DNA from 3 places in the Phreatobacter aquiterrae genome. Region 2 is predicted to be linked to each of the others. Evidence: riboswitches for the same ligand, from Rfam matches in the RefSeq annotation. Region 2 holds a riboswitch; each other region holds the start of a gene.
The links. A riboswitch is a leader RNA that binds a small molecule or an ion and turns the genes downstream of it on or off. The one in region 2 is predicted to bind cobalamin.
Positions count from the first base shown of each region.

Region 1: another riboswitch for cobalamin. It lies ahead of ACJ4V0_RS03815 (DUF1636 family protein); the one in region 2 lies ahead of ACJ4V0_RS09485 (TonB-dependent receptor plug domain-containing protein).
Region 3: another riboswitch for cobalamin. It lies ahead of ACJ4V0_RS03770 (TonB-dependent receptor plug domain-containing protein); the one in region 2 lies ahead of ACJ4V0_RS09485 (TonB-dependent receptor plug domain-containing protein).

Region 1 covers NZ_JBJPHW010000002.1:272,054-281,607, reverse strand. The annotation lists gene ACJ4V0_RS03850 (ABC transporter substrate-binding protein) at 1-177, opposite strand, end outside; gene ACJ4V0_RS03845 (polysaccharide deacetylase family protein) at 397-1,287, opposite strand; gene ACJ4V0_RS03840 (ABC transporter substrate-binding protein) at 1,274-2,098, opposite strand; gene ACJ4V0_RS03835 (amino acid ABC transporter ATP-binding protein) at 2,163-2,954, opposite strand; gene ACJ4V0_RS03830 (amino acid ABC transporter permease) at 2,951-3,805, opposite strand; gene ACJ4V0_RS03825 (N-carbamoyl-D-amino-acid hydrolase) at 3,802-4,770, opposite strand; gene ACJ4V0_RS03820 (LysR family transcriptional regulator) at 4,945-5,844, opposite strand; cobalamin riboswitch at 5,976-6,172, shown strand; gene ACJ4V0_RS03815 (DUF1636 family protein) at 6,296-6,688, shown strand; gene cobU (bifunctional adenosylcobinamide kinase/adenosylcobinamide-phosphate guanylyltransferase) at 6,685-7,233, shown strand; gene cobO (cob(I)yrinic acid a,c-diamide adenosyltransferase) at 7,230-7,856, shown strand; gene ACJ4V0_RS03800 (cobyric acid synthase) at 7,880-9,319, shown strand; gene cbiB (adenosylcobinamide-phosphate synthase CbiB) at 9,326-9,554, opposite strand, start outside.
Region 2 covers NZ_JBJPHW010000005.1:94,920-104,473, forward strand. The annotation lists gene cutA (divalent-cation tolerance protein CutA) at 1-95, shown strand, start outside; gene ACJ4V0_RS09480 (SDR family oxidoreductase) at 100-846, opposite strand; gene ACJ4V0_RS09485 (TonB-dependent receptor plug domain-containing protein) at 975-3,011, opposite strand; cobalamin riboswitch at 3,143-3,359, opposite strand; gene ACJ4V0_RS09490 (MBL fold metallo-hydrolase) at 3,458-4,438, opposite strand; gene ACJ4V0_RS09495 (DUF2778 domain-containing protein) at 4,543-5,664, opposite strand; tRNA gene ACJ4V0_RS09500 (tRNA-Thr) at 5,995-6,069, shown strand; gene ACJ4V0_RS09505 (IclR family transcriptional regulator) at 6,157-6,930, opposite strand; gene ACJ4V0_RS09510 (acyl-CoA dehydrogenase family protein) at 7,037-8,176, shown strand; gene ACJ4V0_RS09515 (class I adenylate-forming enzyme family protein) at 8,173-9,554, shown strand, end outside.
Region 3 covers NZ_JBJPHW010000002.1:260,404-269,957, forward strand. The annotation lists gene ACJ4V0_RS03750 (branched-chain amino acid ABC transporter permease) at 1-885, opposite strand, end outside; gene ACJ4V0_RS03755 (helix-turn-helix domain-containing protein) at 1,007-1,843, opposite strand; gene ACJ4V0_RS03760 (dehydroquinate synthase/iron-containing alcohol dehydrogenase family protein) at 2,019-3,143, opposite strand; gene ACJ4V0_RS03765 (ABC transporter substrate-binding protein) at 3,174-4,442, opposite strand; cobalamin riboswitch at 5,041-5,236, shown strand; gene ACJ4V0_RS03770 (TonB-dependent receptor plug domain-containing protein) at 5,270-7,231, shown strand; gene ACJ4V0_RS03775 (FecCD family ABC transporter permease) at 7,225-8,262, shown strand; gene ACJ4V0_RS03780 (ABC transporter ATP-binding protein) at 8,259-9,047, shown strand; gene cobD (threonine-phosphate decarboxylase CobD) at 9,008-9,554, opposite strand, start outside.

The DNA of each region.
Region 1 (9,554 bases), on a different contig from region 2:
GCGCTCGTTGGTCGCCGGGTCCTTGTAGGCCATGGGCGGATAGGTCGCCTCGATGCCGATGCGCACCACACCGGCGGTGCGGATGGCGTCGGGCAGCGGGATGGGCTGCTGGGCGGAGGCGGTGGTGGTCACAAGCGCGGCGAGGCCGGCAGCGAGAAGGGTCGTGCGGAAGGTCATGGCTCTGTCCCCTTTGATGTCGACAACTGGTCGGCAAGCGGTCCTTGCGGCCCCTCACCCTTCTCTCTCCCCGCCAGCGGGGCGAGGGGCACAGGCGTCGCGCTTCGAGACCGATCCGCCGCGCCCGGCACCTCACGCGGCGATATCGCGGGAGGTCGTGGTCCCCTCTCCCCGCGTGCGGGGAGAGGATGGAGGTGAGGGGCAACGTGCCCTTGGTCCTTACCCCGCCTTGGTGTCCGCCGCCTCGCAGGACGCGAAGTGGCCGGCGATCTCGCGACCCGTGCCGATCCACACGTCGCCATAGCTCTTCACGTGTTCGAGGAACTCGCGCAGCAGCTTCAGACGCATCGGCCGTCCCGAGACCTGCGGGTGCAGGACGGTGGTGATGAGCCCGCCCCAGTCGCGTGTCTCGGCCAGCTCGTCGTTCCATATCGACAGCACGTGCTCGCGGGGAAACAGCGGGCGCGGCGAGTAGCGGTGGGTGAGGCCGTACATCCAGTCGTCGAAGGTCATCGTGGCGGGAAGCTCGATGACCCCCGGCGTGCCGTCGGCCAGCACCTGGCGATAGGGCCGGACGTCGTCGCGCCACGACGAGGAATAGAGGAAGCCGTGCGTCTTCAGGAGCACGCGCAACTCCTCGCAGCTCTCGCCGAGCGGCGCGCGGTAGCCGACCGGCACCACGCCGAGCTTGCGCTTCAGGCTGTCGAGACCCTTGTCCATCTCCTCGACGATGTGCGGCGCGCCGGGATCGGGCATCAGGTGGTGGAAGCCGTGGTGGCCGACCTCGTGCCCGTCCTTGAGGATCGCCTCGCACATCGCGGTATGGGCCTCGATCGCCCATCCCGTGATGAAGAAGGTCGCCTTCAGCTCCTGCTCGCGCAGCATCTCCAGCAGCTTCGGCACGCCGACGCGGGCCTCGAAGCCGCCATAGGACATGGTGACGAGCCGCTCGTAGTGGTTCGGGTCCTTCGCCGTCCAGGCCGATTCCGCATCGACATCGAAGGACAGGAACACGGCGGCCTTGTTGCCCTCCGGCCAGGGATAGACCGGCGAGAGCGGCGCCCGGTTGGCGGGCAGCAGCGGCAGGGCGTCGAGACTAGCGACCGGCATTGATGGTGATCTCCGTGAGTTCCGAGGGCTGCAGCTGCCACTTGGCGAGAAGCTGCTTGTAGGTGCCGTCGGCGATGAGCGCCTTCAGCGCCCCGACGATCGCCTGGCGCAGCTCTTCGGCTTCCTTGGCCGTGGCGATGCCCATCAGCGTGAAGCGGGTCGGCTCGCCGACGAGGGCGAAGGTGTTGGGTTCGAGGCCCATGATGTAGGGCAGCGTCTCCGAGCCCTGCATGGCGGCGTCGATACGGCCCTGGCGGAGCTGCGTGCGCGCATCGGCCGAGCCTTCCGTGCCGACATAGTTGATGGCCGGACGGCCCTGGGCGACGCAGCTGGCGTCCGAGAAGGCCTTGATCTCGGCCGGCAGCGAGGTGCGGCGCGAGGCGCCGACCGTCTTGCCGCAGAGGGCCTCGCGGTTGGGGAATTCGCTCGCGCGGGAATGCTGGGTGAAGAACTGCGTGCCCGAGCGGATGTAGTTGATGAAGGTCGCCGTCTCCTGGCGCGCCGGCAGGTCGCTCATGCCGGACAGGATGATGTCGACGCGGCCGGTTCGGACGGCGGACAGCATCTGCTCGAAGCTCGTCTCCTGCCACTGCATGCGCACGCCGAGCTTGGCGGCGATGGCGTTGCCGAGTTCGATGTCGAAGCCGGTGAGTTCGCCCGTCTGCGGGTTCTTCATCTCCAGCGGCGGGTAGTTGGGGATGACCGCGGCGATGATCGTGCCGCGCTGCTTGACGGCCGCAGGAAGTTCCTGCGCTCCGGCGGCAAAGGCGGTGACGCAAAGGGCGGCGGAGAGCATCAGTCGTTTCAGCATGGCGTGGCTCCTGGTGTCTGGAAGGGCGGCCGATGGTTCCGGCTCTGATCGGTGGGAAGGGCGGTCATGCCAGCACCGCAGCGATGAAGGCGCTGGTGCGCGCCTCCGTCGGCGATCCCAGCACCTGGCTCGCGGGGCCCATCTCGACGATGGCGCCGTGGTCCATGAAAACCACGCGGTCGGCGACCTCTCGGGCGAAACCCAGTTCGTGGGTCACCACGATCATGGTCATGCCGGAGGCCGCGAGCTCGCGCATGACGGCGAGAACCTCGCCGACGAGTTCGGGATCGAGGGCCGAGGTCGGCTCGTCGAAGAGCATCAGCTTCGGCTTCATCGCCAGCGCGCGGGCGATCGCGACGCGCTGCTGCTGGCCGCCCGACAGGTTGGTCGGATAGGCATCGGCCTTTTCGGAGAGGCCGACCCGCTTCAGCAGGGCATGAGCCTCCTCGACCGCGTCGCGTTTCGGCTTGCCGAGCACCTGCACCGGCCCCTCGATGATGTTCTCGAGCGCGGTGAGGTGCGGGAACAGATTGAAACGCTGGAACACCATGCCGGTGGCGAGGCGCTGGCGGGCGATCTCCTTCTCCGGCAGGTGGTAGAGCTTGTCGCCATCGATCCTGAGGCCGGCGAGCTCGCCGTCGACCCAGATGGCGCCCCTGTCGATCTGCACGAGCTGGTTGATGCAGCGGAGCAGCGTGGTCTTTCCGGAGCCGGAGGCGCCGATGATGCAGACGACCTCGCCCGGAACGACATCGAGCGACACGCTGTCGACCGCCTTGAAGGTGCCGAAGCTCTTGTGGACATCGATGATCGAAACGATGGGGGTGAGGCCCGGGGGAGGGGTGAGCGTGCTCATCGGCCGACCCCCGCGCCGCGGCCATAGTGGCGCTCCAGCAGCATCTGCGCCGGGGTGAGGACCGACACCACGACGAGGTACCAGATTGCCGCCACGATCAGGAGTTCGATGACCCGCGAGTTGGCGTAATAGATGTTCTGCGCGTTGTGCAGGATCTCGGAATACTGGATGACGCTGGCGAGCGATGTCAGCTTCACCATGCCGATGAATTCGTTGCCCAGCGGCGGAATGATGACCCGCATGGCCTGCGGGAAGACAATCCGGCGCAGCGCCGTCAGCCGGGTCATGCCGATGGATTTGGCTGCCTCATACTGGCCGACGTCGACGGAGAGCATGCCGGCACGCATCACCTCCGACGTATAGGCGCCCTGGTTGATGCCGAGGCCGAGGAGGGCCGCCACCGCCGGCGTCATCACGTCCACGGTGCGAAACGAGAAGAGGCCGGGAATGCCGAGGGTCGGGAAGATCAGCGCCAGGTTGAACCAGAGCAGCAGCTGCAGGATGACCGGGGTGCCGCGAAACAGCCACGCATAGCCCATGGCGACGCCCTTCAGCACCGGATTGGGCGACATACGCATGACGGCGGTGACGACGCCGAGCACGACGCCGAGTGTCATTGCGCCGATGGTCATCAGGATGGTGTTGGCGAGGCCTTCGAGAATCGATTTCGCGGTCAGGAACTGGCCGACGAATTCCCACTCGATCTGGCCGACGGCGAAGGCGCGGGCGAGTGCGGCGAGGACCAGGAGGATGATCGCGACGGCGACCCAGCGGCCCCAGTAGCGCTCGGCGACGATGCTGTGCCCGGAGATGTCGGGCAGCAGGGGATGGGACGCGGCGGGCGGGGTCATGCGCTGAGCCTTTCCTCGGCGGCCGGCTTGGGCGGCAGCATCGCGCCGACCTGGTCGACGATGGCGCGGTAATGCTGCGGCCGGCGGTGGGCTGCGAAGTTGAACATCTTGTCCTTGCCCTGCCGGCAGGCGTCGAGATCGACCTCGGCCACGAGAACCTCGTCGCCGAGCGTCTGTGCCTGCGCCACCACGACGCCGTTCGGATCGACGATGCAGGAGCCGCCGATCAGTCCGGAGCCGTCCTCATTGCCGGCCTTGGCGACCGAAACGGCCCAGGTGGCGTTCATGTAGGCGTTGGCCTGCACCGCCAGCGTCGAGTGGAACGTGCGCAAGTCCTCGTTCTCGGTTGTGCCGCCGTTCGGATCATAGGCGGCCGAGTTGTAGCCGATGAGCATGAGCTCCACGCCCTGGAGGCCGTAGCAGCGCCAGGCTTCGGGCCAGCGCCGGTCGTTGCAGACGAGCATGCCGAGGATCGGCTCATGCCATTCCTTCGGCCCCCAGAAAGCCGGAAAGCCGAGGTCGCCGTAGTCGAAGTAGCGCTTCTCGAGTTGCTGGAAGCGGTCGCCGGCACGCGGCTCGATGGAACCGGGCAGATGGACCTTCCGGTACTTGCCGAGCACCGCCCCGTCCGGTCCGACCGTGATGGCCGTGTTGAAATGGCGGCCCTCGGCGAGTTCCGCATAACCGACATAGAAACCGACGCGGCGCTCGCGCGCCCGGTGGAACAGCGCCGCGACGTCCGGGTTCGGCATGGCCGCCTCGAAATAGGCATCGACCTCACCCGGCTGCAGCAACCAGCGCGGAAAGAAGGTGGTGAAGGCGAGTTCGGGATAGACGACGAGATCGGCGCCCTGGTCGGCTGCCCGGTCGAGCAGTGCGATCATGCGGCCGAGAATGTCGGAACGGGCGTCGGCACGCTGGTTCGGACCCATCTGGGCAGCCGCGACGCGCAGGATGCGGGACATGAAGACCTCTGTCTCGGGACCTCGGCAGCCCCTTCGATGGGGAACCGCGGGTCAGACTGCGACGAGGCCGACGATGGGACAATGCTGCAGACTATGATTTTTTGGGCAAGCCTATTTGCTAGGCAAATAGGGGCGCTGATGGCAAACGGTTCTCCCACGATCCGCGGCGCGAGCTCATGCCAGCCGTTCGGCGGCCTCGTTCAGGGCAAGGCGAACTTCGCGCAGGAAATCCCCTGCCAGCCGCGAAAGTGGCCGGCTGCGCGAGGAGACGACATAGGCGCGGACGGCGGTCGCCGGTTCGAAGGGGATCACGGCAAGGTCCGGCCGGCCGCTTCCGACCGGCGAGAAGGGATCGACGACCGCGACCCCGATCCCGCTTGCCGCCAGGACACAGGCGGTGTGGCAGTAGCGGACCTCGACGGCGAGGTGGAAGGGCTCCGCCGCAGCCTCGAAGGCCTGTCTGACAGCCGTACCGAGCCGTGTGCCGCGTTCCAGCGCGATGAAAGGGACGCCGCGCAGATCGGCGGGCGTGATCACGCCGCGCTCCGCCAGCGGATGGCTCTTGTGCACCGCGCAGACCATGCGCCCCTCATAGACGGGTTCGACCTTCAGCGCCGGGTGGTCGCCGATGCCGAGGACGAAGCCGAGTTCCGATACGCCGAGCTCGACCTTTTCCGCCACGTCCTCCAGCCGCAGCACGTCGAAGGAGATGCGGACCTTGGGGCGCCGCGCCAGAAAGCGCTGCAGCGCCACCGGGATGGGTCCGTAGCCGAGGGGCGGCGTGGCGATGATGCGGATGCGCCCCGCCCGGTTCTCCCTCAGGTCCTGGACCCGCGCCTCCAGCGCAGTGTGCATGGCGAAGATCGGCTCGGAGTCCTGGTAGAGCGTGCGGGCCTCCTGCGTCGGGAACAGGCGGTTGTTGATCCGCTCGAACAACGCGAAACCGAGTTGATCCTCCAGATGCTTGATGGCGTTGGATACCGCCGGCTGCGACAGGCCGAGTTCGCGCGCGGCGCCCACAGTCGTCTCGCAACGGATCACGGCCCGGAGAAGTTCAAGCTGGCGCAGATTCACGGACGGCCACCCGCGTGGACTGGGAGAGGGTGGAAGTCGGCAAGCAAATAGCATGCTGCCCCGCAGGCGAACACCCGCTACCGAGGCCTCGCCCTGTCGAACGGTGGCTTGAGGCTCGGAATGGAATGTGGGACATCTCCCCTATGAGCAGTGCCCTCTTCGAGGGTGAAACGGGAATGCGGTCAGGACCCTCGGGTCCGATGCCGCGGCTGCCCCCGCAACTGTAGGCGACGAGCAGGCCTCGCGACACCACTGGCCCATGGGCTGGGAAGGTTGGGGCCGGCATGGAGTCGCGAGCCAGGAGACCGGCTGCTCTGAACTGCTGCTGATGGACGCTATCCGGCGGGGAGCACGGAGAGCGCGCTGGCGAGGCCGAATGCCGGGCCTCGACCATCAGGGCTGGCCCGCGGGCGTCTGGCGCCGACCGGTCTGCCATGACGAATCGTCACGTATGTCCAAGTTCATAGGACCTGTGATCATCACGGTCTGCACCTCCTGTCGTCAGGCCGGCGTCGAGCGCACCGATGCGCCAGGTCGTCGGTTGTTCGACGCGGTCAAGGCGGCCGCCGCCGCGGATGTGGTCGTCCGACCCACCCAGTGCCTGAGCGTCTGCAAGCGCGTCTGCACGGTCTCGCTCTCCGCCGAGGGCGGCTACACCTTCCTCTTCGGTGATCTCGATGCCGACCGCGACGCCCCCGCCATCGTGGCGATGGCGAAGGCATGCCGGGAAGCGGATCACGGCTTCGTGCCGTGGAAGGACAGGCCGGACGCGTTGAAGCGCGGCATCATCGCCCGCGTGCCGCCGCCACACTGGTCGCCGGATGATGGCGGAGCGCCGGCATGACGGTGGCTCTGTCCTCGACCCTCGTCCTGGGGGGCGCCCGCTCGGGTAAGTCGGCCTTCGCGGAACGTCTCGTGGTCGCCTCGGGCCTTGTCCGCACTTATTGCGCGACGGCCGAGGCGCAGGATGCGGAAATGCGTGAACGCATCGCCCGGCACCGGGCCGACCGCGCCGACGGCGGCTGGTCGACGGTGGAGCAACCGCTCGATCTCGCCGCCGTGATCGGCAGCCAGACGGGCCCTGGCAGGGCCCTTCTCATCGACTGCCTGACGCTCTGGCTGTCCAACGTCATGCTGCGCGGTGACGACGTCGCCGCGCGCCAGGACGACCTCCTCGCGGCACTGGCCGCCGCCGCCGGCCCGGTCGTTCTCGTCTCCAACGAACTTGGCCTCGGGTTGGTGCCGGAGACGCCCCTCGGCCGCCGTTTCCGTGACGCGCAGGGGCGTCTCAACCAGGCGGTCGCGGCGGCATGTCCGCGTGTCGTTTTCGTCGCCGCCGGCCTGCCGCTGGCACTCAAGCAACCCTCCGAAGGTCATTCCATCTCATGACGATCGACAGCACCGAAGACGCAGCGAACCTCCGCCATGCCGAGAAGATGAGGAAGCATCAGGCCGCCAGGGCGAAGATCATGGCGGGCAAGACGGCCGAAAAGGGGCTGATTATCGTCCATACCGGTCCGGGCAAGGGCAAGACCTCGGCGGCGCTCGGCATGGTGTTCCGCCACATCGCCCATGGCCTCCCCGTCGCCGTGGTGCAGTTCACCAAGGCGCCGGACTACGTCACCGGCGAGGCGATCCTGCTGCGCCGGTTTCCCGATCTCTGCACGCTGGAGATCATGGGCGACGGCTTCACCTGGGACACTCAGGACCGCGCCGCGGACATCGCCTCGGCCCGCGCCGCCTGGGAGCGGGCGAAGCAACTGATCCGTGACGACCGCCATCAGTTCGTGCTGCTGGACGAACTCAACATCGTCCTGCGCTACGACTACCTGCCGGTGGAAGAGATCGTCGACTTCCTCAAGGTCGAGAAGCCGCCCGCCAAGCATGTCGTCATCACCGGGCGGAACGCCAAAGCCGAACTGATCGAACTCGCCGACCTCGTCACCGAGATGGCGCTCGTCAAGCACCCGTTCCGGGGGGGCGTGAAGGCGCAGAAGGGCATCGAGTTTTGAGAACGGGGCGCACGCCGGCCATCATGCTGCAGGGCACCGGCTCGCATGTCGGGAAGTCGACGCTGGTCGCCGGCCTCGCGCGCGCACTTGCCCGGCGGGGGCTGGCGGTGCGCCCTTTCAAGCCCCAGAACATGTCGAACAACGCTGCTGTGACTGCCCCCGGCGGCGAGATCGGCAGGGCTCAGGCGCTGCAGGCGCGCGCGGCCGGCATTCCGGCCTCCGTCCATATGAATCCGGTCCTTCTGAAGCCGGAATCCGACACCGGCTCCCAGGTGATCGTGCAGGGGCAGCGCGCGGGAATCCTCCGGGCAGCGGCCTTTGGCGAGCGCAAGGCCGACCTCATGCCGCGCGTTCTCGAGAGCTTCTCGCTGATGGAGCAAGAGGCCGACATCGTCCTCGTCGAGGGGGCCGGCAGCCCGGCCGAGATCAACCTGCGCGCCGGCGACATCGCCAACATGGGCTTTGCCCTCGCGGCGGGCGTGCCCGTCGTCCTCGTCGGCGACATCGACCGCGGCGGCGTCATCGCCAGCCTCGTCGGCACCCACGCGGTGATCGCGCCGGAAGAGCGCGCTCTGGTCCGGGGCTTCGCCATCAACAAGTTCCGCGGCGACGCGGCGCTGTTCGATGATGGCCTCGCTGCCATCGTGGCGCGCACGGGCTGGCCCTCCCTCGGGGTCGTGCCGTGGTTCGCCGACGCTCATCGCCTGCCGGCCGAGGATGCTCTGGACCTCGTCGACCGGGGAGGGGGTGCAGGGCGGATGGTGGTCGCCGTGCCGGTTCTCGCCCGCATCGCCAATTTCGACGATCTCGATCCGCTCTCGCAGGAGCCCGAGGTCGACCTGCGCCTCGTGCCCTCGGGAACGCCTGTCCCTGTCGAGGCCGACCTCGTCATCCTGCCCGGATCCAAGGCGACCATCGCCGATCTCGCCTTCCTGCGTGCGCAGGGCTGGGACATCGACATCGCATCGCATGTGCGGCGCGGAGGGCAGGTGCTTGGTGTGTGCGGCGGTTACCAGATGCTGGGCCGCTCGATCGCCGATCCAGAGGGCATCGAGGGCAGACCCCAGACCGTCGCGGGGCTCGGCCTGCTCGACGTTCACACCGTGATGGCTGCGGCGAAGACAGTCCGCCCGGTCAAGGCCCGCCACATCGAATCGTGCCAGTCGGTGTCGGGCTACGAGATCCATCTCGGCCAGACGTCGGGGCCGGACTGCCTGCGCCCGCTGCTCGACATCGATGGCCAGATGGACGGGGCGGCCTCGGCCGATGGCCGTGTCTCCGGCTGCTATGTGCATGGCCTTTTCGCCAGCGACGGCTTCCGCAAGGCCTTTCTCGCCGGTTTCGGCCGCCGCAGCACGCTCGCCTACGAGACGGGTATCGAGGCGACGCTCGATGCGCTCGCCGATCACTGCGAGAGGCACCTCGACGTCGAGGCGATCCTCGCCATTGCACGCAGCCGCTAGGACGGCTCAACCAAGCGCCACGGCGCCGATGAGGACGGCTGCGCCCACGACCCCTCCGGCGCCGATGAAGACGCGCAGCGCCCGGCGGATATCCCTCGGGCCCGCCTCCCTCCGTTCCTCGCCGTTCAGATAGGGATCGTCCACCAGACGGGCGCCGTAGCGGCGTGGTCCGGCCAGCGCCAGCTCGAGCGCGCCGGCCATGGCGGCCTCCGGCCAACCGGCATTCGGCGAACGG
Region 2 (9,554 bases):
AAGCGCATTCCTACGACACGCCCGCCTTCCTGGTCATCGGCGTCCCCGACGGGGACGCCGACTACCTCGCCTGGCTACGCGGGCAGGTCGCCTGACGCCTCAGCCGCGCCCGACGAAGGGCATGTCGTTGGCCATGACGGTCATGGTCAGGATGTTGACGTCGAGTGGCAGGTTGGCGACATGGACCACCGCCTCGGCGACGTGCCTGACGTCCATGCGCGGCTCGACCTTCACTGAAAAATCGGCCTGCAGGACGCCCGCGGTCATGCGCTCGGTCATCTCGGTGGCGGCATTGCCGACGTCGATCTGCGAGCAGGAGATGCGGTCGGCCCGCCCGTCCAGCGAGATGGACTTGGTGAGGCCGAGGATGGCGTGTTTGGTCGCGGTATAGGGTGCCGAATAGGGGCGGGGCGCATAGGCGGAGATCGAGCCGTTGTTGATGATGCGGCCGCCCTTCGGGTCCTGCGCGCGCATCATCTTCATGGCTTCGCGGGCGCAGAGGAAGGAGCCGGTGAGGTTGACGTCGACCACCTGCTTCCACTTCTCGACCGGAAGCTCGTCGAGCGGCACGGCCGGCGCACCCATGCCGGCATTGTTGAAGAGAACATCGATGCGGCCGAAGCGGTCCTTCACCGCCTTGAACAGGGCTGCGACGGACGCTTCGTCGGCGACGTCCGTCGGCACCGCGACGACGGTCGCGCCGCCGGCCGTGGCCACCGTCTTGTCGAGTTCGTCCTTGCGGCGGCCGGCGACGACCACCGCGTAGCCGGCCTTGGCCAGCGCCAGGGCCGAGGCGCGCCCGATACCCGATCCCGCGCCCGTAACGACGGCAATCCGCTGTGACATGTGGTCCTCCCGATGCGTCGGGCGCTCCGGCCCGCTCATTGGGTCGGAGACTGGCCCAAAGCCACGCGCCTGTCGACCGGCGCGTGGCAAGGCAGCGATGCGAAACGGTTTAAATGGGCGGGGCCAGACTACTCGCCGAGCCGCACCCGCATGCCGGCATAGACCGCCGCGCCGGCCCCCTGGTAGCCGAAGACGTTCTGGTAGCGCTGGCCGAAGACGTTCTCGCCGCGCACATAGACGGTCGCGGACCTGGTCAGGTCGTGCGAGACCTGCGCGCCGATCAACGTATAGGCGGCGAGGCGCACGTCGTTCGAGCCGAAGGGGCCGAAGAACGAATCCCGCATGTTGCCGTTGTGGGCCACGGTCAGCGTCACCTTGGTCTTGTCGTCGGGCAGGGTCGCCACTGCCGAGAGGCTGGCGGCATGGCGGGGCCGGCGCAGCGCCTCCTTGCCGACATAGACGCCGCCGACCAGTTCGGCCGATTGCGTGTCCGTGTAGGTGTAGGAGCCGGTGATCGACAGCCAGTCGGTGGGGCGCGCGGTGACCTGCACCTCGACGCCCTGGCGCGTCGTCTGGAACGGCAGGTTGATGGCCGTGCCTCCCGACATCACGATGGCGTCCATGATGCTGGCGCGGAACACGGTCACGTCGGTGACGAGCCGACCGCCGAACCAGCGCTGCTCGATGCCGGCGTCCCAGCCGATGGAGTGCTCCGGCCTGAGCGTCGGATTGCCGGTGAAGTTGGCGAAGAAGCCGAACTGCTCGAAGAAGGTCGGGTTGGTCACGCCCTTGCCGACCGAGCCGTGCAGGCGCGTGCCGGTGGCGAAGGTCTGGGCGGCGGTCAGGCGCCATGTGAAGGCGTTGCGGAAGGACGAGTTCCAGTCCTGCCGGAGCGCCGCCGAGAGCGAGAAGCCGCTCGGCAGGCTGACGAGATATTCGCCGTAGAGGCCCTTGCGCTCGCGACCGCGGCCGTCGGCGGCATAGCTGTCATTGACGAAGGGACCGAAGAAGCCGTCGCTCTCGTAGTAGTAGCGGAAATGCTCGCGGGTGATGTCGGCGCCGCCGACGATGGTGTGACGGGCGCCGGGCAGGCCCGGCGTCTCGAAGGTATAGGCCGTGCGGTAGTCGACGCGGCTGCGCTGGGTGCGCGACCAGAAGCCTTGGGATTCGAGGAAGCCGAAGGCCGACAAGTAGCTGTCGCGCGAATTGGTCGACTGCTGCGAGGCATCGGCCGACAACCGGTGCGTCCAGGCGCCTTCCAGCAGCTTCAGCGTGCCGGTGATGCGCCCCTGCATGTCGTTGGCGGTACCGCGTCCCGTGCCGTCGGCGAGGAAGCCGTAGTTCGGGTCGGGCACGAAGCCGGGGCCGTAGGCGGTGTTGCCGGGATTGTAGAAGCCGGTGCGGCTGACCATGCGGCCCACCGCCTCGACGCTGAACCATTCGTTGAACTCGGCCCCGATCTTGGCGCTGATGGCGCCCATCTCCGAGCCGTTCGGTCGCGTCGTGCCGGGGGCCACGACGAAGCCGCCGGAGCGCAGGCCGGAGATCGACAGGGCGGCATGGAACGGCCCCTGCGCGCCGCGCACCGTGGCCGATCCGAGCAGCGTGCCGAAGGAACCGCCCTCGACGCGCGCGGTCACTTCCGGCTTCGTCAGGCCGCGCCCGGACTTGGTGGTGATGAGGATGACGCCGGCCTGGGCGTTCGGTCCCCAGATGCCGGACTGCGGTCCGCGGATGACCTCGATGCGGGCGATGTTGTCGACCGGGATGTTGGCGAGGTCGGCGTCGCCGGAATTGACGTCATTGATCGGAATGCCATCGACGACGACGAGCACCTGGTTGGCTTCGGCGCCGCGGACGCGAATCTGGGTGAGGCCGCCGCGCCCGCCGGACTGGTTGACCGCGACACCCGGAAGGAGGCGCAGCACGTCCGGGACGCTCGTCGCGCCCTGGTTGGTGATGTCCTCCGCCGTCACGACGGAGACCGACGAGCCGACCCTAGGAGCTTCCAGCGGCACGTTGCTGGCGCCGAGAACGGTGATCTCGGGTAGCACGGCCGGCTGCTGCTGCGCTGTTGCGGGGAAGATGAGGGCCAAGGGGCTCGCGGCAAGAAGGAACCCGGCCAGAAGGTGCTGGCGGGACGGACGTCGGGCGTGAACAGGCATGGCGGAACTCCGCTCGGGACCACGTGGGTCGCGGAGCTGCCAGTCCCGGAGGAGTTGGAAGGGAACCGCGACATTCGGTGTCACGGATCAAGCGGAAACAACCGCTCCCGACCGCGCCTCCCGCACGGACGGACAGTGACGTCGCGCCGGCCGGTCTCCTGGCTCGCGGGTCGTCGCCCGTCCCCGCCTTCCCGAAGCCGATGGCCTCAGTGGCATGTGGAGGAGGGCTCGCCGCTCACAGTTGCGGGGGCAGCCGCGGAATCAGACGCGACCAGAGGCCGCTTCCTCACCGCATTCCCGTGGCCGCCTCCCAGTGAGGAAGCAGCCGCCGTCGCGAAGCGTGACTCATGCTCCCGTGGCCCGCCATGAGTCAATCCGCCGGACAGGTGGCCCCCTACGAAAAGGCCCGCCGCGGGGGCGGGCCTTCGGGAGCACGGCGGGAGATGTCAGATCGACGGGGTCCACTGCGCGGGGACGAGCTGGAAGCCGTTGCCGTCCTTGGCGATGAAGCCGTTGGACGGGAAGGGCGCATGATAGAAATGCACGCGGGTCTTCTCGGCTGCCGCCATGTCGAGCAGGCGGCGGCGCGTGGCCCGCGCCACGTCGGCGTCCATGTCGAAGATCGCCGACCAGTCGGGATTGCGCACGAACAGTGCCGGATGGTTGGTGACATCCGCCATGTAGGTGAGCTTGGCGTTGCCCGACGAGATCACGAACACCGTGTGGCCGGGCGAGTGGCCGAAGGCCGCCATGGACGTGACGCCGGCGGCAACCTCGGCGCCGGGCTCGAAGCGCTTCACATTGGCGGCGATCGGAGCGAAGACGCGGCGCGCGTTCTGGAAGCCGCCGCGCATGGCCTCGGGCGCCGCATTCATCCGCTCGTCGGACATCCAGAAGGCCCATTCGGGCGTGGGGACCTGGATTTCGGCGTTGGCGAACACCGCCGAGCCGTCGCGCAGACGCAAGCCGTTGATGTGGTCGCCGTGGAAGTGGCTGATGACGACGCTGTCGACCCTCGCCGGGTCGAAGCCGGCGGCCTTGAAGTTGGTCATCCAGGTGCCGGAGGTCGGCGCGCCGACATTGCCGTTGCCGGTGTCGAGCAGGACGACCTTGCCGCCGGTCTCGACGACCAGCGTGTTGAAGGGGATCGGCACCGCATTGGTCGGCAGGAAGGCGGCGCTCATCGCGGCCTGCACGGCCGGAAGCTCGGCGTTGCGGATGAAGCCCTCGAGCGGCCTGTTGAAGAAGCCGTCATTGATGGCGGTGACGGTGATGTCGCCGACCTTGTACTTGTAGAAGCCGGGCGCCTGGGTGGCCGCGGCGGCGGCCTGGGCGAAGACCGGGGCGTTCGAGGCGGTGAGGAAAGCGGGGGCGGCGAGGGCGGCTGCGCCCGCGGCCATGGCATGGCGACGATTGATCGTGGTCATTGGTGTCTCTCCGGCAGCAGGCGACCGACGGCCGTGGCAGCCATCATGCGCAAACGAATACATTGCCGGAATGACAGGGGCGTCCACCCCTTGTCACATGAATGTTACCGCTGGGCCATCCGTGTCGTGGCGCGGGCCACCGCCGCCACCGCCTCGTTGCGGTCGCGCACCACGATCAACTGGCGGATCTCGCCGCGCAGATAGGCCTGCAGGAAACGGTTGTAGTCCTTGATCGAGATGCAGCCGTTGGAATCGCCGCTTGGGCCGAGCAGGTAGGTGTGGGCGAGCAGGCCGGCGCGGCCGTGGATGGCCTGGCTGCCGCCAACCGGGTTGAGGCGGATGGCGCGGACGCCATGGAACAGCGCCTCGCGCTCGACCAGGTCATAGGTGTGCGGCGGCGTCGGTCCACGCATGCGGACATGGGCATAGCGGACGTCGTTGCGCATCTCGCCGAGGCCTGACTGCGCCTCAAGCTGCTCGCCGTTGGGCAGATACACCATGCGCGAGCCGATGTCGTAGATGGCGACGCCCGTCGGCGGCTTCGGCGCCACAAGGCCGGGAAAGCTAAGACCGAGGCGGGCGCCGAACGAGCCCGCGCCGGAGCCGGTGCTGGCGTCGCTGGCGCCACTCCCCGAGGGGGCGTAGGCGAGTTGCGGGCCGGACGGCTCGGTGCGAGCGGCGAACAGGCGTTCGAAGAAGGTGCGGCCGTCGGGCTGCGCGGCGGGCGTCGCGGCCGCGGCGGTGTCGCGGCCGTTGCGGCGCGACGCGATCCGCGGGCGCTCGGGCGTCGTCGGACCGGAGGCGGCCGGCGCGTCGGCGGGACGGCGCAGGGGCAGGGGCGCCACCATCGTCGTATCGGGGCCGTCGGCGGAGGGCTCGGCCGGGCGCGACAGCGGCAGGGGAGCGGGCAGGATCGAGGGCGTCACCGGCAGCTCGACCAGCGCCGGGTCGGGAAGGCTGGCCATGGTGATCGGGGCCGTCGGCTCGGGGGCGCGCTCGACGCCGGCGAAGCGCGCGCCGGACAGGGCCGTCGGAACGGGGCCCAGCAGATAGGCAAGATCGGATTGCGGGGCGACGAGGCGGGCGGTCGCGAAGCCGTCGGTCTGGAAGGCCGGCATCGCCGACGTCCGCTCGCCGATGGCGGCATGAGCCGGCGTCACCGCCTTGTCGCGCAGGGCATAGGTGGCAAGGCCCGCCAGACCTGCCGACAGGGCGAAGACCGCCATCCATTGAAAACGCAGGGCAGTCACCGGGCGAGGGTGGCGGGAACCGGGCTCGACGGACGATCTACGCATACGCGGCAGCCTCGACATGCTTCGGCATTCGTCCCCCATATCATGCCATCGAGACCTGCTCGCAGCCAGCGGGGGGGCGCTGCATGCGACTCGCCATCCAAGGCTGACCACGTGCAGAAGCCAACAGACTTTGGCATTCATAAGGCGCGACGCTGGTTAACCGCCCGTGAATCGGAGCGCGGAATTACGCCGCCGTGTCGGCCGGCGCCTCCGCCGAACTTGCCTTGCCGGGCCGTCGTTGCTAGGCGTTTGCGCCGTCATGCCGGCGTAGCACAGCGGTAGTGCAGCGGTTTTGTAAACCGAAGGTCGGGAGTTCGATCCTCTCCGCCGGCACCATTTCCCCCGATCGGGATCGGTTGATCAGCCCGAGCCAGTCTCCGATCTCGTCGAAGGCTCGAGATCGCACGTCCGGCGAACCGTCGCTCAGGTCGCAGCGTCCTGCCGGAAATAGCGAGCGATCCTGGTCTTCAGCAGGGCAGCGAAGGCGTCTTCCTTTTCGACCACCTCGAAAGCCTGGCCGCCAATGCCGATGGCCATGGGCTGCGAGCGGTCGGCGGTCGGCAGCAGCGTGCAGACGATGCCCGCGCCGGGAACGATGCGACTGGCGGAGAGGGCGTGGCCCGTCGCGCGGATTGCGGCAATTTCCGCCATGATGTCGTCAGCCGCCAGCGGCGCGGCGTCGGGCTCGCGCGCCTGCGCGGCGCGGGCGATACGCCTGGCAATCTCGGTGTCGTCCATGGCCGAAAGCAGCATCAGTCCCATGCCGGAATCGGCGATCGGCCGGCGCGTCCCGGCGGGAATGTGCAGGCGCATGGCCCGCGTCGCCGGGATCACGGCGATGTAGAGGACGTGAATGTCGCTGGCGATGCCGAGCAGGATCGTCTCGCCGGTCTCCTCGCCGAGGTCCCGCATCAGCCGGGTGACCCGCCCGTCGGTGATGCGCTCGTCCACCCAGCGGCCGAGCATGGAGACGCGCGGGGTCGGCTGCACCCGCCGGTCGGGCAGGGCGGTCAGATAGCCGCGGTCGATCAGGCTGTTGACCAGCATCGACGTGCTGGATTGCGGAATGCCCATCTCGCGCGCGATCTCCGTCACGCTCGCCGGCCGTTCCAGCCGGTCGAACAGTTCCAGAAGAGCGAGCACGCGGGTGGCGGACTTCACCCCGGCGGTATCGAAGGACTTGCGTGGACGCGGCATGGGCACCTCTGACCATTGAATCGCATATGTGATAATCAAAATCAAATTGACGAATATTCTGCCGCCTGCCACATCTGCGGCAGGGAAAATAGGAAACGGATCACGGATGGAACTCTGGCCGGCCTGTATCGACGCGGACTATGTCGCGGGCGTCCGGGAGTTCGCACGGCGGGAGATCGTCCCCCACGCCGATGACATCGACCGCCGCGACGTCTATCCGCGCGACATCCTCAAGGCCATGGCGAAGGCCGGCTACAACGCGGTGACCTTGCCGAGGGAGCAGGGAGGCGCGGGCCTGACGCACAGCCACGCCGCCGCGGTGTTCGAGGAGGTGTCCTATGCCAGCGGCGCGGTGGGCATTTCCCTCATCACCATCTTCCAGGCCCAGACCATCCTGAAGACCTTCGGCAACGACACGCTGAAGGCGACATACCTGCCGCAGTTCGGTCAGGGGCTGCTGTCCTCCTACGCCCTGACCGAGGCCAACCACGGCAGCGATATCCGCAGCCTCGACACCAAGGCGGTGCGCGACGGCCAGGGCTGGCTGCTGAACGGCGAGAAGTCCTTCATCACCTCAGGCTCGGCCGCCGAGTTCTTCATCATCCTCGCCGAAACGCCGGTCGGGGTGTCGACCTTCGCGGTGCCGATGGGGCTGGAGGGGCTGTCCTCCTATGTCGGCACCAATTCGGCGACCTTCGGCCTGCGCAACGGGCCGCACGTCAACCTCGTGCTGAAGGACGTGCGCCTGCCGGACCACGCGCTCATCGGCGTCGAGGGCAAGGGGGTGCGGCAGGCGGTCGGCACGCTCAACTATTCGCGCACGCTGGCCGGCGCCATCAGCATCGGCATCGCCCGCGCCGCCTTCGACGCCGCCCTCGACTTCGTCGGCAAGCGCAAGGCCTTCGATCAGCGCGTCATCGAGTTCCAGGGGATACAGTGGTATTTCGCCGACATGATGAGCGAGATCGAGGCGGCGCGCCTTCTCGTCTATCGCGCCGCCCGGGCGCTCGATGACGGCGTCGACCAGGACCGCTACGCCAGCGCCGCCAAGCTGAAGGCGGCGAAGGTCGCGACCGACGTCGCGGCGCTCGCCGTTCAGGTCTGCGGCGCCTACGGCGTCATGGAGAACGCCCCGTTCGGCCGCTTTCTGCGCGACGCCAAGGCCTATGAGATCGCCGGCGGCTCGGCCGAGATCCTCAAGAACACGCTCGGCAAATACCTGATGCGTCATCTCGCCGCCTCATGATCACCGACCTCCTCGCCCGCAACGCCGCCGCCCATCCCGACCGCACCTTCGTGGTCACGGACGAGGGCGAGTGGTCGTTCGGCGCGGTCGATGCGGCGGCCCGGCGCTTCGGCGCCGCGCTGCAGGCGCGCGGCATCGCCCCGGGCGACCACGTGGCGCTGATCGCCGGCAACAGCGCCGGATTCCTGATCGCCTGGTTCGGCATCAATCTGGCAGGCGCGGTCGCGGTCACGATCAACACCCAACTCGTCGGCGACGGGCTCGCCTATGTCGTCACCCAGTCCGAGGCGAAGCTGGTCGTCGCCGACCGCACCTTCCTCGCGTCGCAGGGCGCGGCCGGGCAGGGCGCGTTCCTCGGCATTCCGCTCATGGAACTCGCCGCCGATGCCGCACTGATGACGCCGGGCGGCGAAGACGGGACGCAGCGGCCGGTGCGCCTCGGGCCGCTCGCCCCCGCCACGATGATGTACACCTCCGGCACCACAGGTCTGCCGAAGGGCGTCATCAACAGCCACGCGGCCTATCTGGCTGCGGGCGCGGAGATCGTCGCGGCCCTCGGGTTCCGCGCCGACGACCGCTGCATGGTCGTCCTGCCGCTGTTCCACGCCAATCCGCAGATGTATGCGGTGATGTCGGCGCTTCAGGCCGGTTATGCGCTGATCCTGCGCGAGAAGTTCTCGGCCTCTGCGTTCTTTGATGACGCCCGGCGCTTCCGCGCCACCTGCTTCACTTATGTCGGCACGATCCTGTCGATCCTGGTCGCCCGCCATGGCGAGGATCGCGACCATGCCTTGCGCTTCTGCACCGGGGGCGGCGCGCCGGAAAAGGTCTGGCGCGAGGTCGAGCAGCGCTTCGGCGTGAAGGTGCGCGAACTCTACGGCATGACCGAGATCGGCGGTTTCGTCTGCATCAACACGGAAAGCGCCACCCGCATCGGTTCCTGTGGCCGCATCCGCCCGGACATGGATGTCCGGATCGTTGATGCCGACGACAATGAGCTCCCCTCCGGCGAGCAGGGCGAGATCGTCGTTCGCCCACTGAAGCCGGGTGTTATCCTCACCGGCTACTGGCGCCAGCCCGACAAGATGGTCGAGGCCTCGCGCAACCTGTGGTTCCACACCGGCGACCGAGGCCATATCGACGCCGACGGCTATGTTGTCTTCCATGGCCGCATCAAGGAACTCATCCGCCGCGGCGGCGAGATGGTCTCGCCCGTCGAGATCGAGACGGTGCTGCGCAAGATGCCCGGTGTGGCGGACTGCGCCGTCGTCGGAGTCGAGGACGCGGTGCTGGGGCAGGAGATCAAGGTGCTCGTCGTTCCGGACGGCGCCCCACCCGCGCCGCAGGCCGTCCTCGCCTATCTCGCGGGCCGCGTTCC
Region 3 (9,554 bases), on a different contig from region 2:
GCCGATTGCTGCACCCACAATCGACCCCATGCCGCCGACGATCACGACGACCAGGCTGGCGAGAAGAAATCGCGTGTCCTCTCCCGGCGACAGTGACTGGAAGGTGCCCCCGACGATTCCGGCCATGCCGGCGAGGCCGGCCCCGAACACGAATACGGCCAGAAATACCAGCTGGATGCGCACACCTGAGGCGGCGAGCATCTCTCGGTCATCGACGCCGGCCCGGATCACCATGCCGAGGGAGGTGCGGTTCAGCACCAGCCACATGGCGACGCCTATGACGATCGCCGCGACGAGAATCCAGACGCGCACCGAGGGATAGCGGATGAAAATGGCTTCGCCGCTTGTCGGATTGATCGACGAAATGATGGGCAGTTCGACCGGACCACGCAGCAAGGCGGGCGCGAGCGTGGTGTAGGATTGCCCGCCCCAGTACCAGAGCATCAGATCCGCCAGCACGACCGACAGACCGATACTGACCAGCGTTTGTCGCAGCTCCTCGCCTTCCATGTGGGCGAAGATGAACCGCTGCATGACAAGGCCGACAAAGCCGACCAGGACGAAGACGACGGGGAAAGCGAGAAGCCAGGAGCCCGTGTAAGTGGCAACCTCGTAGCCAATGTAGCCGCCGAGCAGGAACAGCGAGCCATGGGCCAGATTGACGGTCCGCATCAGGCCGAAGATCAGCGTGAATCCCGAGGCCACGAGAAAATACAGCGCGCCGAGCGTCACGCCACCGAGCAGCGCGTTCAGAAAGACCCGCTTGCGCCCGACCGCGGCCTCCAGTTCGACGGGCCATGGCGCGAAGACAAGCCAGAGGAAGCCCACCGCGAGGAGCGCGATCGTCAACGCCCAGACAGGATGGTTCTTGGCGAAATTTTCCATCACACCGTCGATACGTGGATGCTGGCGGCCAGAACGCCGCCTGCCGGAGGAAGGCTAGGCCCTCCGTTCGCCGGTGGGCTTTACCGAGGGTCTTTTCTTTCGCGGCTCACCAGTTGGGGGACTACTGCGCATGGGCCATGACGCTGCGCCGATAGGTACTCGGCGGCACGACTCCATTGGCGATAAAGAAGCGAGAGAAGCTGGCGGGCGTTGAAAACCCGAGATCCAGACCGATGTCGGCCACCGTCTCCTTGCCGAGCGCCAGTCGCTCGATCGCCCGCTCCATGCGCAATGCGTTGACATAGATGGTGGGAGGCAGGCCGATCTGCTCGCGAAACAGTTTGAAGAAGTGCGGTCGCGACAGGCCGGCGGCGCGCGACAGCCGCGCCAGATCGATGGGCTCGCCGAGCGTCGCGTCGAGAAGCCCCAGAGCCCGGCGGATGCGGAAGTCGCGCAGCGGTCGCTCATGCCCGATGAAGTGCTGCCCCTCCGCCGTCCATTGCCACGTCTGGTCAAAACACGCCTGGGTGAGCGCGCTCAGACGGTCCTCGAAGTCCCCGTCGGTGCCGCGGAGCGTCGACAGGAGGTGGCCGGTATCAGCCACCAGACGGGTGAGCCGGTCGGTCACCTCGACGCCGACGCGCCCGAAGCGCAGGATCTCCGAGGCTTGGCGGCTGGCCTGAACAAACCAGCCAGGCCGGATGTAGAGAACCAGCACGAGCACATTGTCGCGGTGGGTCAGGGGCCGATAGAAGTGGGGCTGCCATGGGCTGATCGCCACGGCCTGACCACGGGACAGGGGGTAGGGTCGACCATCAACCACCACTTCGGCCTGCGGGCCATGGATGTGGAAGATGAGATGGCCTTCCCGATGCGCATGGGGCGCCATGGCCTTGTCCATCACGTAAAGGCAGACGCGACCAAACACGCCGTGCGCAACAGCGTGAGCAACACTCACAACGCTCCTCCCTGATGAACGGGCGTCTCTTCTTGTTGTCGTGTCGGTCTTTTCTGAAGGACCTTAACGCAGGCCTCCTCGCTCGCAACGGGCGAAACGCCGCGGTACAGCGGAGGCGGCTGGAACACGGCCGCGATGGCCGGCCGAGCCGAGACAGGTGCACGTCGGAGCACTCTCACCATGCGGCCTCCAGAATGCGTTCGCAGTCGGCACGCGTCAGAAGCCGTGGATTTGCAAGGGCCGCAGGATCGTCAGCGGCCCTCCTGGCCACATGCGCGAAACTGTTGGGGTCGGCAGCCGTGTCCCGCAACGCCGTCGGCAGGCCGAGAGCGCGTGCGAAGGTGGCGAGCTGGATGTCGAGGCCCGCCCCCACCCTGCCGTGACCCATGGTGTCAGAAAGGGCGCCATAGCGATCGCCGACGGCACGAGCGTTGAAGCCGACGAAAGCGGCCAGGACGGGCGCGTGCAGTTCGCCAGGCATGGCCGTTCCAGCCAGTTCGTCCTCCAGGGGATGGGCGAGCGCATCGACGCCGCCAATGTCCTTTTCCATGGCCAGCCCGGCGGTAAGCGCCCCCGCGAGAACCTCGCGCAGCGCCTCCGCATTGTCTGGCACCGCGACCGCGAGAGGTAGCCATCGCGCGAGACGACGGACCGCTTCCAGCGCCAGGCCGTCGGCCGGCGGGTTGTAGGTTGGGCTGGCATAGGCCTCGATGGCGTGGACGAGGATTTCCATGCCTGCAGCGGCAAGCCGGCGTGGCGGAACATGAGCCAGTGCGGTCGGGTCGGCGATCACCCGGTCGGGCCGCGGGCACCGCACCGGCTCTCCGTCGCGCGGACGCACCTGCCGGCCCAGGCCGAGATCGAACAGGCTCACGGGAACGGCGATGATAGCGCATGCCGCGCCGCGCCGGACGGATGCCTCGGCAACCAGGCGGGCCTGACCGATGGCCCCGGCCCCGCCGATCGCGATGATGGTCGACGCGTCGGCACGATCCAGTGCCGCCATCACCCGTCGGACCGCACTGCGCAGCGGTGCGCCGCAACTCATCGTGGCTGTCGCCAGTTGCACGTGCGGCAGAGCATCCCTTACGCGGGCCAGCGCCAGGGCCGCGCCTGGTTCGGTGTCGACGAGCGCCAGCGCCGTGCCGAGCCGCGAGGCTTCCTCGGGCAGGGCATCGTCGATGGCGCCGTCTGCGAACTGCGTTCGCGTAAGATAGCCGATCAACGTCATCCGGGCCCCCTTGTCGCCCTGGGTTTCGCCAGGACATCCGCGAGAGGTACCGACGGAAGAGGCCAGCATGCGCCGGCCTCTTCTCATGCGGTCGCTTGGTCAGCCGCCGGTGCGCAGCCTTGCGCAGTCGACCACATTGCGGGAGGGCAGCCCGATAGCCCGGTACTGTTCGGCCGTCATGCCCAGCGTCTGCGTGACGTTGTCGGTCCTGCCAACCATCTTGTTGGTCAGGTTGCCGTCGGGACCCTCGACGACTTCATTGATGAAGACGGTGCCGGTGGCCTGGCGGTTCTCGTTGAGCGTGATCCGGCCGATGGGGCTTTCGAGCTGGATCTTGTTCAGCGCCTCCTTGAGACGCGCCTGCCCGTTGCTCAGGTCGCCGCCGACCTCCTCCAGCCCACGGATCGCGGCGAGGGTCGCCACATAGTAGCCAAGGCCGAAGAGCGAGGGAGTCGGGAAGCGCTGGTTGGCCGGGAAGCTGTCCTGGTAGAGCTTCACATAGGTCTGCCAGGCAGCATCCGGGTTGTCGACGGCGAAGGGGCCGGAGGTCGGTGTGCCGGTCAACACCTCCTTGGCGCGCCCGCGGGCCGTCAGCACCGTCTGGTCGGCCATGATCGTGCCGCCGATGAGCCTCGTCCGCTCGCCGGCCTGCTGGTACTGGTTGAGGAAGTTGATGGCGTCCGTTCCACCGAGGCCGAGATAGATGGCGTCAATGTTGTCAGGCAACTGGGCGATGATGGCGCCGAAATCGGACTGGCCGAGGGGCTGCCAGAAGCGCTGGACGATGTCGCCGCCTGCCTTGCAGTAATCGACGGCGAACCCCATGAAGTTCGTGTAGCCGAAGGAATAGTCGGCGGCGATGGTCACGACCCGCCGCCAGTTCTTCGTCTTCACGACATAGCTACCGAGGCCATAGCCCCACTGTGCGCCGTCGAGATTGAAACGGTAGAAGTTGGGCGCCGGGTCGACCCAGGTCGTCTCGAGCGCCCCGGAAATGCCATTGATCACCACATGGCCGGGGATGGTCTTGGCGAAATCGCGCATCGCGATGCCCTCGGAGCCGGACAACGGCCCGATAATGATGTCCACGCGATCCTGCTCGATAAGCTTGCGCGCCATACGGATGGTTGTATCCGGACGGGTATCAGTGGGGGCGACGACGGTCTCGATCCTGCGACCGCCGATCGTGTTGTTGATCTGCTTGAGTGCCAGTTCGACGTTGCGGACGCCGTCGGCGCCGCCGGCTGCAAAGGCGCCTTCGAGGGCAACCAGAATGCCGATCTTGATCGTGCCGCTACCCTGGGCCATGGCCGAGCCGGGCAACATGAGAGCCACGGCCGAAAGGACGGCTAGAATTGCCTTGCGCATTGATGATCCTCCCTGTTCGACGTCTCGTCTCGTCCGCGGTTGCTCCGCAGCCGGCGAGGTCTTTGCAAAGTTGCTTCTTGGCGAAGTCTTTTCCTGGAGCGTGAAATGATCTGTCACGCCGTCTGGAAAGGCTGCGGCGAGCACTGTCCCTGGCCCATACCCAAGCGTCTGCTTTTCGCCTCCACGGCCGCTTCTTGAGGCCTGGACCATCGTCGAGATCGGGAAGGCTATTCCGGACCCATATGAACCGCTCCGTTGGACGGTATAGGTCGGAAACGGGCAAAAACTCTCGCAGGGAGGACAAGGGGAGACAGCTTGACCCGGGAGACGTTTTCTATCCCAGCAGTGCTGTCGTGACGGCGAAGCGCACCGGTCTCCCATCCACCCGGCGCTGCGGCGACCGGACTATGGCGACTGACCATGGCGCAATCTGGCCCATGGATCCGCCGCGAGACATCCCGCGGCCCTGATGCGAGCGCGGCCCTGCCAGAGAACCTCTGCAAGACAGTGGCATGCTGGTCATGCAGCGAGCCTGCGTCCCTTATGGCCAGCCGCCCCTGTCTCTCGTCCTGTCTTGCCAAGACCGGTCACGTGTGATTGTCATCAACGTGCTCTGGGTGCCCGTCGCAGGACGGGTGAAACGGGAATGCGGTGCGGGCCTTCGGGCCCAATGCCGCGGCTGCCCCCGCAACTGTAAGCGACGACACGGCTTCGAATCGCCACTGGTCCAAGGACCGGGAAGGTGAAGCCGGCAGGTCGCGAGCCAGGAGACCGGCCGAGAGCATGTCTTCAACCTCAGCTTTGGCGGTGGGCCAGAGAGGGTCAACATGTCTCGTTCCATGCCGATGGCGCTCTGCGCCATGATGGCCATTTGCGCCATTTCGCTTTCCCAATTCGCCCGCGCAGAGACTTCACCTCCACCGGTCGAACTGCCGGTGATCGAGGTCACGGTCACAGCGAATCGCTCGCCCACTGCCCTGCAGCGGGTCGGCAGCGCGGTGACCGTCGTGTCGTCCGAAGAGATCCAGAGGACCAATCCGGGGTCGCTGGTCGATGTTCTCAGGGGCGTGCCGGGCCTCGACACCACCGAAACCGGCGGACCGGGCGCGACCACCAACATCCGGCTGCGCGGCGGGAGCACCGGCCAGACGCTGGTCCTCATCGACGGCATCCGGGTCAACGACCCCTCTGGCGCGGGCAGCGACTTCGACATGTCGATGCTGGCTCCCGGGCTGATCGAGCGCATCGAGGTGCTGCGCGGCCCGCAGAGCGCGCTTTACGGGTCCGATGCCATGGGCGGCGTTGTCAATATCATCACCAGGCGCGGCATGGGACCGCCGCAGGGCTTCGCGCAGGTCGAAGGAGGCAGCTATGGCAGCGGCAGCCTGACGGGCGGCGTCCACGGCGGAAGTGGCCCCTGGAGCTACGCTGCCGCCGGGACGTTCGCCCGCAGCGACGGCTTCTCGCGCTACGGCTACCGCATCGCACGGATCGATCCGGCGCTGCGCGCGACCTTCGATGCCGACGGGTTCCACCGGTTCGGCGGCTACGGGCGGGCGGGCTATGATCCCGGCACCGGCTTCCGCTTCGAGATTGGCACGATGGCGACGGCCACGCGGGCGGAGTTCGACGGCGGCACAGGGCTCTTTCCCGACACGCCGAACCTCGCCTTCCGGCGCTTCTTCCAGGCCTATGCGCGCGCCTCTTTCGAGACCTTCGGCGGCGCCCTGACCCATTCGCTCACCACCTTCGCGAACCGATCGGAGCGCATCTTCCGCGAGGTGCGCTACGGCACGAACCAGACGCCGCCACAGACCACCTCGACCCTTTCGGAGTTTTACGGGCAGCGCGCGGGGGCGGAGTATCAGGGCGACCTCCGGGCGGGCATCGTCGGACGGGTCACCTTCGGCGGACGCATCGAGAGGGAGACCGCCGAGACCTTCTCAGAGCGATATCTGCCGACGCCGATCGCCCGCGCACCGACGCTCGGGGCAGGCCAGACCACGCAGTCCATCTTCGCCCTCTGGCAACTGCCGCTCGGCGATCGGCTGGATCTGTCGCTCGGCGGGCGGATCGACGACGTGGTGGGTGTCGCCCGTTTCGCCACGTGGCGCGCGACACTGGCCTACCGGATCACGGAGACCGGGACGAAGCTCAGGGCCAGCGCCGGAACAGGGGGCAAGGCGCCGTCGCTGTTCCAGCTCTACTCGCCGCTTTACGGCAATCCGAATCTCAACGCCGAAACCAGCATCGGCTTCGACGCCGGCTTCGACCAGGACCTGTTCGGCGGGCGCGGCACCCTGTCGGTCACCGCCTTCTCCAACCGGTTCTCGAACCTCATCGAGTTCAACAGCGCGGCCAGCACCTATTTCAACGTGGCGCGCGCCGAGACGCGCGGGCTGGAGGTTGCGGCGTCCTTCGATCTCTGGCCGCACTATCTGCGGCTGCGGACGAGCTACACGCACCTGCAAGCGCGGGACATAGCCACCGGGTTGACCCTGGCGCGCCGGCCGCGCGACGTCGCCCGCATCGGTCTCGCCATCACGCCAACGCCGCAATGGACCATCGAGCCCTCCGTGACGCTGGTGTCGCAGCGCTTCAGCGGCAGTGGGGAGACACTGAGGCTCAATCCCTATGCGCGCTTCGACCTGCACACCGCCTATCAGATCAACCGGACGTGGAACGCCTATGCGCGGTTCGAGAACCTGACAAATGTGCGCTATGAGGAGGTTTACAACTACGGGACGGCAGGCCGCTCCGTTTACGGGGGCCTGAAGGCGACATGGTGAGGCCGGGAGCCGAAACGACGGCGGCGCGGGCGCGCAGGCCCTGGCTGATCCCGCTTCTGGCGCTGCTGGTGGCGGGACTGGCGGCGGCCTCGCTCGCCGCTGGCCCCGTCACGCTGTCGCTGCATGATCTCATCGCAGCGCTCGCCGGACAGGGCGATGATGCCTTCGTCACCATTGTCAGGGAGATCCGGCTTCCACGGACCATCCTCGCCGTGGCGATCGGCGGCATTCTCGGGCTGTCGGGCGCCGCCATGCAGGGACTGCTGCGCAACCCGCTGGCGACGCCCTCGCTGTTCGGCGCGCCGCAGTCGGCCGCCTTCGCAGCCGTCGCCACCATTTCGCTCGGCATCAACGACACGCTGTCCCTCGGCCTGCCCTTCGCAGCCATCGCCGGGGCCTTCCTGTCGGTCTTCGTGCTGCTCGCCATCGCCGGCCGCAACAGCGGACTGCTGCTGCTCATCCTGTCGGGCCTCGCCCTGTCGAGTCTCGCCGGAGCCGGCACGGCGCTTGCCATGAATCTCGCGCCGAACCCCTTCGCAGCCCTGGAGATCGCCTTCTGGCTGCTTGGCTCACTCGAGGATCGCAGCATGCGTCACGTGACGCTGGCGCTGCCCTTCATCCTGCCGGCGGCGATTCTGCTCTACCTGCAGCGCGGGGCCTTCCGGGCCCTGTCGCTCGGCGAGGAAGCGGCGCAGAGCCTCGGCGTCGCGGTGTCGCACCTGCGCCTCCTGGTCATCGCAGGCGTGGCGCTCGGCGTCGGCGGCTCCGTGGCGGTCGCCGGCACCATTTCCTTCATCGGACTCGTCGCACCGCATCTGATGCGCCCGCTGGTCGGCTACGACCCGGCACGCCTGCTGGCGCCCAGCGGCCTTGCCGGCGCGGCGCTGCTGCTCAGTGCCGACATCGCCGTGCGGATCATCCCCTCCACCACCAACATCAAGGTGGGGGTGCTGACGGCGATCATCGGCGTGCCGTTCTTCCTCTATCTCATCGTGCGGGAACGCCGCAGCCTTGCCGGGGGCGTGACATGACCATGCTTTCCGGACAGGGCCTCGTTGCGGATGGCCTCTCGGTTGCCTATGGCGACCGGATCGTCGTGCGCGACGCCTCGTTCGCGCTGGCGCCGGGGCAGATCGTGGCGCTGATCGGTCCGAACGGCGCCGGCAAGACCAGTCTCCTGCGCGCTCTGGCGGGCCTTGCGCCGGCGACCGGCCGCCTCACCATCGACGGCGTCGATGCCGCCGGCATGGCGCCGCGTGATCGCGCCCGCCGCATCGCCTATCTGCCCCAGGGCCATGCGGTCCACTGGCCCCTGAACGCACGCGATGTCGTGGCGCTCGGCCGCTATCCCCACGGCGTCAACGACCCCTCGCGCATGGGCGAACGCGACAGCGCCATCGTCGACGAGGCGATGGAGCGCACGGACGCCGCGGCCTTTGCCGCGCGAAACATCCTCACCCTTTCGGGCGGCGAAAGGGCGCGGGTGATGCTGGCGCGGGTCTTCGCCGTTGAGGCCGGCGTCCTGCTGGCGGACGAGCCGACGGCAGCGCTCGATCCCCGTCACCAGATCGGCATCATGGAGGCGCTGCGCTCCGAGTCCCGACGCGGGCGGCTGGTCATCGCGGTGACACACGACATTGGCCTCGCCGCGCGCATGGCCGACCTCGTCATGGTGATCGACGCCGGCCGCATCTCGGCGCTCGGGCCGCCTGCCGAGGTGATGACCCCTGCCCTGCTGCGGGATGTCTATGGCGTCGAGGCGCTGTCATTCGACCATCAGGGGCAACCGGTCCTCGTGCCTTGGTCACCCACATGAGCCTCGGCGAGACCATCGGCGAGCGCCGCCGCGAGACGTTGCCTCGCCTCGTCACCGGGGGGCAGGCCGAACCTCAGCAACTGGTCGTCCCAGTCGAAGCGGCGCACCCAGATGTGGCCGCGGGCGAGCGCCGCGTGCAGCTTCCGTGCGGCGGGATGGCGGACCAGACGGAAGAGCGTCGTGCCGCCAACGACGTCCAGTCCTGCCCGTTGGAGCACCGCATCGAGCGCGACGGCCTCTTCGGTGAGCCTGCTCCGCATCATCAGGGCATAGGCTGCATCTGCGAGCGCCGCGGCTCCGATCTCCAGCGCCGGACCGGCGACGCTCCAGGGGCCGAACGCCTCCGCGACCGGCTCTGCGATTGCGGGCCGGGCGATGAGAAAGCCCAGCCGCAGCCCCGCGAGGCCGTAGAACTTGCCGAAGGAGCGCAGGATCAGAACAGGACGGTCAGCACAGAGGGCAACAGCGGAAGCTTCGGGCGTGACATCGATGAAGGATTCGTCGACG